DNA from 4 places in the Streptomyces sp. NPDC026515 genome. Region 2 is predicted to be linked to each of the others. Evidence: riboswitches for the same ligand, from Rfam matches in the RefSeq annotation. Region 2 holds a riboswitch; each other region holds the start of a gene.
What was found. Region 2 has a riboswitch for cyclic di-AMP ahead of ACZ4O3_RS30400 (C40 family peptidase). Riboswitches for the same ligand answer to the same signal wherever they lie in the genome.
Positions count from the first base shown of each region.

Region 1: another riboswitch for cyclic di-AMP. It lies ahead of ACZ4O3_RS32700 (transglycosylase SLT domain-containing protein); the one in region 2 lies ahead of ACZ4O3_RS30400 (C40 family peptidase).
Region 3: another riboswitch for cyclic di-AMP. It lies ahead of ACZ4O3_RS09895 (M23 family metallopeptidase); the one in region 2 lies ahead of ACZ4O3_RS30400 (C40 family peptidase).
Region 4: another riboswitch for cyclic di-AMP. It lies ahead of ACZ4O3_RS00605 (M23 family metallopeptidase); the one in region 2 lies ahead of ACZ4O3_RS30400 (C40 family peptidase).

Region 1 is NZ_JBVHQD010000018.1:177,549-179,741, reverse strand. It holds cyclic di-AMP (ydaO/yuaA leader) riboswitch at 666-861, shown strand; gene ACZ4O3_RS32700 (transglycosylase SLT domain-containing protein) at 867-1,355, shown strand; gene ACZ4O3_RS32695 (HAD family hydrolase) at 1,365-2,171, opposite strand.
Region 2 is NZ_JBVHQD010000016.1:155,401-157,593, forward strand. It holds gene pcrA (DNA helicase PcrA) at 1-655, opposite strand, end outside; cyclic di-AMP (ydaO/yuaA leader) riboswitch at 978-1,149, shown strand; gene ACZ4O3_RS30400 (C40 family peptidase) at 1,158-2,193, shown strand, end outside.
Region 3 is NZ_JBVHQD010000004.1:326,854-329,046, reverse strand. It holds gene ACZ4O3_RS09900 (SGNH/GDSL hydrolase family protein) at 1-28, opposite strand, end outside; gene ACZ4O3_RS09895 (M23 family metallopeptidase) at 268-1,227, opposite strand; cyclic di-AMP (ydaO/yuaA leader) riboswitch at 1,232-1,392, opposite strand; gene ACZ4O3_RS09890 (alpha-galactosidase) at 1,700-2,193, opposite strand, start outside.
Region 4 is NZ_JBVHQD010000001.1:143,233-145,425, reverse strand. It holds gene ACZ4O3_RS00610 (GntR family transcriptional regulator) at 1-236, opposite strand, end outside; gene ACZ4O3_RS00605 (M23 family metallopeptidase) at 448-1,203, opposite strand; cyclic di-AMP (ydaO/yuaA leader) riboswitch at 1,216-1,379, opposite strand; gene ACZ4O3_RS00600 (M16 family metallopeptidase) at 1,572-2,193, opposite strand, start outside.

The DNA of each region.
Region 1 (2,193 bases), on a different contig from region 2:
CGAGGACCCGCGCGCCCGGGCCGCTCATGGCGCTCGCCGTGACCCCCACTCCCCGGACGGCCGCCAGGACAACGACGCGCGAGGGGGCGGAGGTTCCGCTCCCACGGAGGACACCCGCGCATGGACGATCGCTCTGCCGCCGCCGAGTCGTGACGCCTGCGCCCCGCCCTCGGCGTGACCGGAATCACGTACCGCCACACGGGAACTCCCGGCACCTCGGCATCCACCCGCCCAGGTCCGTCGGTCCGCTCACCTCGAAGCGAAATTCCGCTTAACAAGGCAATTCGGACAATCCATGAAATTGCTTGTGATGTGCACCACTCCATTCGCCCCAATCGAGGCAATCCATACAAATGGCGGAGCGGGGCTATTCCCTCGATACCCGGAAAGGCGGATTCAATCAATCCCCATTTGTTCGATTCGCCGTAATTGCCACTTCGTGAAGTGGGTCACGTGGCCCTGAGTGCCACCGAGGCGGTAAGGCGACCCTCTCTCTCCTTTCCTTGTCGGCGAGTTGAGGCTTGGCAACCGCAAAGGATCAAGTACCCCATACGACTCAGATCAAGGTCAATCGGCGTGTTGGGGGAATCAGGTACTTGTTCCGGACATGTGCTCTCGCATACGTTCCGGCTCACCGGGCGGACGCCAAATCCTGCCGCCGCCCGTCGCGACCATCAACGAGTCCATTCGCACGGCAGGAGCGGGGGAACCAGGTAAGTCGCCGGACCGGGCGACCGACGTCACCGACGGACGTCGTACCGGAACGGCTAGGGGTGAAGTCGCCTCGCCTCAGGGCGGTGCGACCGGGAACTCCCCGAGCCCGAACCCGACAGCTCACCCCGCAGGCGACGGAGAGGAACCACGACATGTCTGCTGCCCCTCAGCACCGCCGTCCCCGCCGTAACCGCGTCGTCCGCACGCTCGCCGTCGCCGGTACCGGCGCCGCCGTTCTCGCCCTCCCGCTCATCGGTGCGACCGCCGCCTCCGCCGCCACTTCCACCACCTCGACGGCGTCCACGACGCTCGCCGGGTACCCGAACAACCTCGACGGCTGGATCCGCGAGTCGCTCGCGATCATGGCCGAAAAGAACATTCCGGGCAGCTACAACGGCATCTACCGCAACGTGATGCGTGAGTCCTCCGGCAACCCGCGGGCCATCAACCTCTGGGACTCCAACGCGGCCGCCGGCATCCCCTCCAAGGGCCTGCTCCAGGTGATCGACCCGACGTTCAAGACCTACCACGTGGACGGCACGTCGTTCGACGTCTACGACCCGGTCGCGAACATCACCGCCGCCTGCAACTACGCCGCCGCGCGGTACGGCTCGATCGACAACGTGCACGGCGCGTACTGACCGGCGCCGTCAGGTGAAGAGCCTTTCGAGGACGACGGCGATGCCGTCGTCCTCGTTCGACAGGGTGATCTCGTCGGCCACCGCCTTGAGTTCGGCGTGGGCGTTGGCCATGGCCACCCCGTAGGACGCCCAGTCGAACATGGGGATGTCGTTGGGCATGTCCCCGAAGGCGATGGCCCGTTCGGGGCTCAGCCCCAGATGGTCGGCGGCCAGTGCCAGCCCGGTCGCCTTGGTCACCCCGCACGGCTGGAGCTCGACCGTTCCCGGCCCCGACATGGTGACCGTCGCGAGCGATCCCACCACCGCGCGCGCGGTGGCCGCCAGTTCATCGTCCGACAGGGTGTGGTGGCGCAGCAGCACCTTGCTGATGGGCGCGCACCACAGGTCGTCCCGCCGTCCCACGCGCAGCGCGGGCAGCGTGGGGTGGGGCATCAGATAGCCCGGCTCGATGAGCGTGAGCCCGTCCACGCCGTCCTGGTCGACCGCCGCGTACACCTGCCCGACCTCGGCCTCGATCTTGCCCAGGGCGGTCTCGGCCAGCTCCCGGTCCAGGGTGACCGACCACAGCAGCCGGTCCGCGCCGGCGTCGTAGAGCTGGGCGCCCTGGCCGCAGACCGCGAGTCCCGCGCAACCGAGGTCGTCCAGGAGGGGGCGCACTCTCGGCGCGGGGCGGCCGGTCACCACGAGATGCCGGGCGCCGACCCGGCCCGCCCGCGCGAGCGCGGCGAGCGACCGTTCCGAGAGGGTGTCGTCGGCACGCAGCAGTGTGCCGTCCAGGTCGGTGGCGATCAGTGAGTACGGGGTGGGTGCGACCATGATCAGAGAATACGGACAGCAC
Region 2 (2,193 bases):
CCTCGTCGACCAGCTCGTTCTTGAGGTTGCTGACCTGGGCGCTGAAGGACTTCGGCGGGAAGCGCTTGGGGTCGAGGTCCAGGTCACGGCAGACCAGGGCCATCAGACGCTTGGAGTCGGCGGCGTCGTAGATCGAGAAGGAGGAGGTGAAGCCCAGCTTCTTGCTCTCCCTGCGCAGGATCCGCACACAGGCGCTGTGGAAGGTCATCACCCACATCGCGTTCGCGCGCGGGCCGACGAGGTGTTCGACGCGCTCCTTCATCTCGCCCGCGGCCTTGTTGGTGAAGGTGATCGCGAGGATCTGGCCCGGGTGCACCTGGCGCGCGCCGAGCAGGTGCGCGATGCGATGGGTGAGCACGCGCGTCTTGCCGGAACCGGCGCCGGCCACGATCAGCAGCGGGGAGCCGGCGTGCACGACGGCGGCGCGCTGGTTCTCGTTCAGCCCTTCCAGGAGCGCGGCCGGGTCCGGGGCCGGGCGGGCGGCGCCGTCGCGGTAGTAGGCGTCCCGGTCCGGGGGCGCGTCGAACTGCCCGCCGAACAGATCGTCCGGAATCGGTTCCGGTACGTGCTCGTCCTCGGGCGGCGGGGGTTCCTCCTCGCGGCCGTGCGGGGGCTGGAGGCTCGCCAGGAAGCTGTCGTCAAAGAGGCTGCTCATCGCTCTCCGAGTCTAGGGCGCCCCACCGACAACCGGTCCCCGCCCCGGAAACTCGCCCCCGTCACCCACCAGAACCAGCCCCTCACGGTCAGCGATCACGCACCGTGAGCAGGCGCGCGTCCTCCCGTCGAGGCGCGGACCACCCCACCGCCCCGGACAAGTCGCCCCATATCCGCACCGATGAGCCGATCCCGTCGGCCCGCACCGCCAAGGTCACGAAAATGTATCGGGCATATCGCACATCAACCTTCACACAGAGCACACGAGTTGGTTAGCGTGCCGGGCAGGCCGTACGACCCCCACCGGCGAACGTCGCCGGGCCGTACGGCCTCCGCCGAGTCCGGGGTGCCGCCGCGCATCCGGAGCCGGGGACCCACACCGACCTCGGGGTGAATCGGGCCCGCCCCCTCGCGGGGAACGGACCGTAGGGCAACCCTTCCGAACCACCCGCCCGAACCCGACAGCTAACTCGGTAGGCGGAGCATGGAAGGAGTCGCCCCCGTTGGCGTCGCACCGCAAGTCGCGTCCGTCCGCAACGCGCGTAGCAGGCATACGCACCCCCGCCCTCGCCACCGCCGCCCTCACCTCCGTGGCGCTGCTCTCCCAGACGGCCAACGCCGCACCTCACGAGGACGGCAAGCCCAGCCTGGAGGAGGTCGAGAAGAAGGTCGACGCCCTGTACCGGCAGGCGGAGTCGGCGACCGAGAAGTACAACGCGGCCAAGGAGAGGACCGGCAAGCAGCGCAAGCAGGTCGACACCCTGCTCGACGACGTGGCCGAACGCACGGACCGGCTCAACAAGGCGCGTGAGGAGCTGGGTTCCTTCGCCGCGGCCCAGTACCGGACCGGGGCAGCCGCTCCCGACACCTCGACCTTCCTGCTCGCGGACAGTCCGCAGGACTACTTCGACCAGACGCAGCTGATGAACCGGCTGACCTCGCGGCAGAAGGGCGCGGTGGACGACTACGCCACCCAGCAGTCCGCGACCATGGCGAAGCGGCAGGAGGCCGCCAGGAGCCTGGAGACGCTCACCGAGACCCAGGACGACCTCAGGACCGCCAAGAGCACCGTCCAGACGAAGCTGGCATCCGCGCGGGAGCTGCTGTCGCAGCTGACGGCCCAGGAGAAGGCGCGGCTGGCCGAGATCGAGAAGAAGCAGCAGGCCGAGGCGGCCCGCAAGGCGGCGGAGCTCGCGAGGCAGCAGGCGCAAGCCGCGCGGCGGGGTTCGTCGACGTCCTCCTCCGGCGGCTCCTCCTCGTCCTCCGGCTCCGCCTCCGATTCCGCCTCCGACTCCTCCTACGGGACGAAGGCCGCCAAGGCGATCGCCTTCGCCCGCGCGCAGATCGGCAAACCGTACGTCTGGGGTGCCACCGGCCCCGGCTCCTACGACTGCTCGGGCCTCTCCCAGGCCGCCTGGAAGGCCGCGGGCGTCTCGCTGCCGCGCACCACGTACGACCAGGTGAACGCCGGCACCACCGTCCCCCTCGCCGACGCCCTCCCCGGCGATTTGGTCTTCTTCTACGACGACGTCAGCCATG
Region 3 (2,193 bases), on a different contig from region 2:
CCCCCACCGCCACGTACGACCCGATCACTGATGCATTGTCACTCTTCGAATCGTCTGCCACGTCGGGCCATGATTCACCTTGGCCTGTGACCTACGCGACCGTAATAAAGGGTTGACGAGCGGTGAGATAAGACACTTGTAAATACTCGGCCAAGCCCGGAATAAGGCTCTGAGCAGGGGCGTTGAAGCGTCGATCGCCCGAAGGCCGGACCCGGGGATCGAGGGTCCGGCCTTCGGGGTGCGTGTCGGATCAGCGGGGTCGACGGGTCAGCCGACGACCACGCCCTTCAGACGGAGGAAGCCGACCGGGTCGATGTCTGAGCCGTAGTAGGGGCTGGTCCGGATCTCGAAGTGCAGGTGCGGACCTGTGACGTTGCCGGTGGCGCCGGAGAGGCCGATCTGCTGGCCCGCGGTCACGGTCTGGCCGACCGAGACGGAGAGCGCGGAGAGGTGGCCGTACTGCGCGTAGTAGCCGTCGGCGAGCCTGATGACGACCTGGTTGCCGTAGGCACCGCCCCAGCCCGCCGTGACGACCGTGCCCTCGCCGACCGCCTTGACCGGGGTGCCGGTCGGGACCACGAAGTCGACGCCGGTGTGGTAACCGCTGGACCACATGCTGCCGGCCACGTGGTAACCGGTGCCGATGGTGCCGCCGCTCACCGGGAGGGTGAAACCGGAGACGGCCGTCGTGGAGGTGTCCGAGGATTCCGGGGAGGACGCCGCGTCCGAGGAGGGGGCGGAGGACCGCGAAGGAGACCGCGTCTCGGACCGGGAGTCCGGGCCGGAGGTGTCCGGGGCGGTGTGCCGGCCGCCGAGCGTGAGCTTGAGACCGGGGTGGATCAGCGAGGGGTTGTCGCCGACCGCCTGCCGGTTGTCGGCGTAGAGCCGGGGCCAGCCGCCGTCGACGTTGTGCTCGCGGGCGATCTTCGAGAGGTAGTCGCCGGACACCACCGTGTAGACGCGGTGCGCGGAATTCCCGGTGCCGGATTCCCGGACGGCGGAATCCCGGACGGCGGACTTCCGGACGGCCGTCTTCTCGACGGCCGTCTTCTCGACGGCCGGAAGCGACTGCGTGGCCTTTCCGGAAACGGTGTGCACGGTGGCCGCGTGGGCGCCGGTGGCTCCCATGAGCGGCAGGGCCAGCGCGGCGCCACCGGTTCCGGCCACGGCCATCGAGCGGGTGAGACGCTGGGACTTGGGGCGGCGGTGCTTACCCTTCGCGGGCATGACGCATTCCTCTCCGGCGCCTGCGAGGTGAGCTGTCGGGTTCGGGCTGGAGCTGCCCGGCCACGCGGGAAGACGTGGCTACACCCCTAGCCGTCCCGGGAACCGGAACAGGCGGTCATACCTGGTGGGTCCCCCGCTCCTGCCGGGCACGGGTGAGTGTGTGTGGGGAACTCCGGGCGGCGGCAGGATTCGGCGTTCCGTCCGGTTGCGTGGAACGTAAGCGAGTAGGACGCGTATAAACAAGCATCAAATTCCCTCTGTCCGGATTTCGCTTGATCCGTTACGGGAATTCCTGGTCACCCTCCGTTAATTCCGGCTTTTCACGCCTTTCCAATCCCCTTGGCACGCACGGGAATTACGTGGACATGACGCGCGACGGACGGTCACGAATATGACGCTCCTCACGCGCGTCACACCACGCCCTTTTATTCCAGAACCAGTTGGAATGAATGTTTCAATTCGGACAAAGACGTCATATGCGACGGAGACGGATAACTGCCGCATCCAGGTCGCCGCGCAGCTCCGTGCGCAGCCCGTGATGCAACAGGACGGCACCTCGGTGCACTTCGCCCGTTTCGCGGCATTCGTACGATGCTGTCGGGTCGAGCCCCCGCAGCCGCAGCGCCGGCATCGGCTCGCCGTAACTCTGCGCCTGGAGCCAGGCGAGGACCACGGTCTCGTCGCCGAGCGTGTACTGCACGGCGCTGAGCCCGCCGGCCGGCGGCCGCAGCCGGTACTGGTCCCCGCGCTGCACCAGGGGCCGGATGTCCTTGTAGAGCGCCACCCAACGGCCGGCTTCGGCCAGCTCCTCCTCGGTCCACCGGGAGAGGTCGCCCCCGACGCCGAGAGCCCCGGCCATGGAGCTCACGAAGCGGAAACGCAGGCTGCTGACCCGGCCGTTGAGCTGGTGGTTCGGGCTGTCGGTCACCCAGGCGGACATCACCCGGGCGGGGTGGATCTGGCTGA
Region 4 (2,193 bases), on a different contig from region 2:
TCCAGCAGGTCGGCGGCCTCCTGCTCGGTCGGTTCCGCCACGCACGCGCCCGCGTGCCGGCGCGTCACGACGAAGCCCTCGGCCTCCAGGGTGCGCAGGGCCTCGCGGACGGGGACGCGCGAGACACCGTAGCGGCGGGCCAGGAGTTCCTCGGTGAGCCGGCTGCCGCGCTCGTAGACACCCGCGACGATGTCGTCCCGGATCGCCGTGCATACCGAGTGCGCCGGAATACGCATGTCCGACCTCCGCCTTAATCCCCGTGAAACGCCGCCGAGTGGCGTCCGTTCCGTGACTCTATTGCAATGAGCGGGAATTTCCGACGGCGGCCCTGAATCCATGCATATTTTTTGGACATCGGGTTCACGAAAACGACGAAAGCCCCGGCTCGGGAGCCGGGGCTTCGGCACACTCGCCGCGTGACGTCACACGGTCGTCGCCGCGTTCGGGTCAGACGTCGACACCGTGCTTGCGGAGGTAGGAGACCGGGTCGACGTCCGAGCCGTACTCCGGGGTCGTGCGGGCCTCGAAGTGGAGGTGCGGGCCGGTCACGTTGCCGGTCGCGCCGGAGAGGCCGATCCGCTCGCCCGGGGTGACCTTCTGCCCCACCGAGACTCCTATCGACGACAGGTGGCCGTACTGGGTGTACATGCCGTCGGCCATCTTGATGACGATCTGGTTGCCGTACGAGCCGCCCCAGCCGGTGGAGACGACCGTGCCGGTACCGACCGCGTGCACCACCGTGCCGGTGGCGGCGTGGAAGTCGATGCCGGTGTGGGCGCCGGAGGACCACAGGGAGCCGCCGGTCCGGTAGCCGGTGGAGACGTACGAGTCGGAGATCGGCGCGACGAAGGCGTTGAGACGCTTGCGCTCGGCCTCCCGCGCGGCACGCACCTCGGCCTCGCGCTCCTTCTTGGCCTTGGCTGCCGCCTTCTTGCGCGCGGCCTCCTCGGCCGCCTTGCGCTCGGCGGCCGCCGTCTGCGCGGCTGCCTGGGCGTCGATCTGCTCGGCGACCGAGTCGCTGACCGTGATCACCGGAGTGAGGCCGGTCTGCTCGACCGAGTTCTCCGCGGCGAGCGCCGGGGCTGCCGAGACGGTGCCGATGACACCTGTGGTGGTGAGGGCCGCGATACCGGCGGCCTGCGCGGTGGTGCGCTTCACCCGGCCGGGACGACGGTGCTTCCCGGAGGCGCACATGAACGCCATGTAGAGGCTGGTCCTTTCCTTCCCTCTCGCCTACCGGGTTAGCTGACGGGTTCGGAGCAGGAAGGTCTCCTACGGGCGCCCTCGCGGCTCGCGCGGGCGTCCGATTCACCCCAGGGACTGCATGGGTCCCCGGCTCCCCTGGCTCGCGCCGTACGGGGACTCGGCGATGACTGTCCGGTGCCGCGGGCGCGGCTCGGTGCCTGGCGGACAGTCCGGAAGAACCTATGAGGGCGTCCCCGCAATCCTCAAACGGATCGCGGTTTTTGTCGCGCATCCCACAGGGCAGACAGGCAACCTCCGCCTCAATTCGGACATTTCAGAGCCCTGGTGACCCGAGGGTCACCAGGGCTCCGGGCGCGCGCGTGCCGCTACTCCGCGGCGACGACCGTCACTTCGCCGATGCCGAGGGCCTCGACGGGCTCCTTGATCTGCGCCGCGTCGCCGACCAGGACCGTCACCAGGTGGTCGACCGGGAAGGCGCTCACGACCGCCGCGGTGGCCTCCACGGTGCCGGTGGCGGCCAGTTGCCGGTAGAGGGTGGCCTGGAAGTCGTCCGGCAGATGCTGCTCGACCTGGTCGGCCAGGGTGCCGGCGACGGCCGCCGCCGTCTCGTACTTGAGCGGCGCCACGCCGACCAGGTTCTGCACGGCGACGTCACGCTCGGCGTCCGTGAGGCCCCCGGAGGCGAGGGTGCGCAGCACCGTCCACAGGTCCTGGAGCGCCGGGCCGGTGTTCGGGGTGTCCACGGAGCCGCTGATGGCGAGCATCGAGGCGCCGCTGCCGTCGGGAGCGGAGCGCAGCACCTGCCCGAAGGCACGGACGCCGTAGGTGTAGCCCTTCTCCTCGCGCAGGACGCGGTCCAGGCGGGAGGTGAGGGTGCCGCCCAGGCAGTAGGTGCCGAGCACCTGGGCGGGCCAGACACGGTCGTGCCGGTCGGCGCCGACGCGGCCGATGAGCAGCTGCGTCTGGACGGCCCCGGGGCGGTCCACG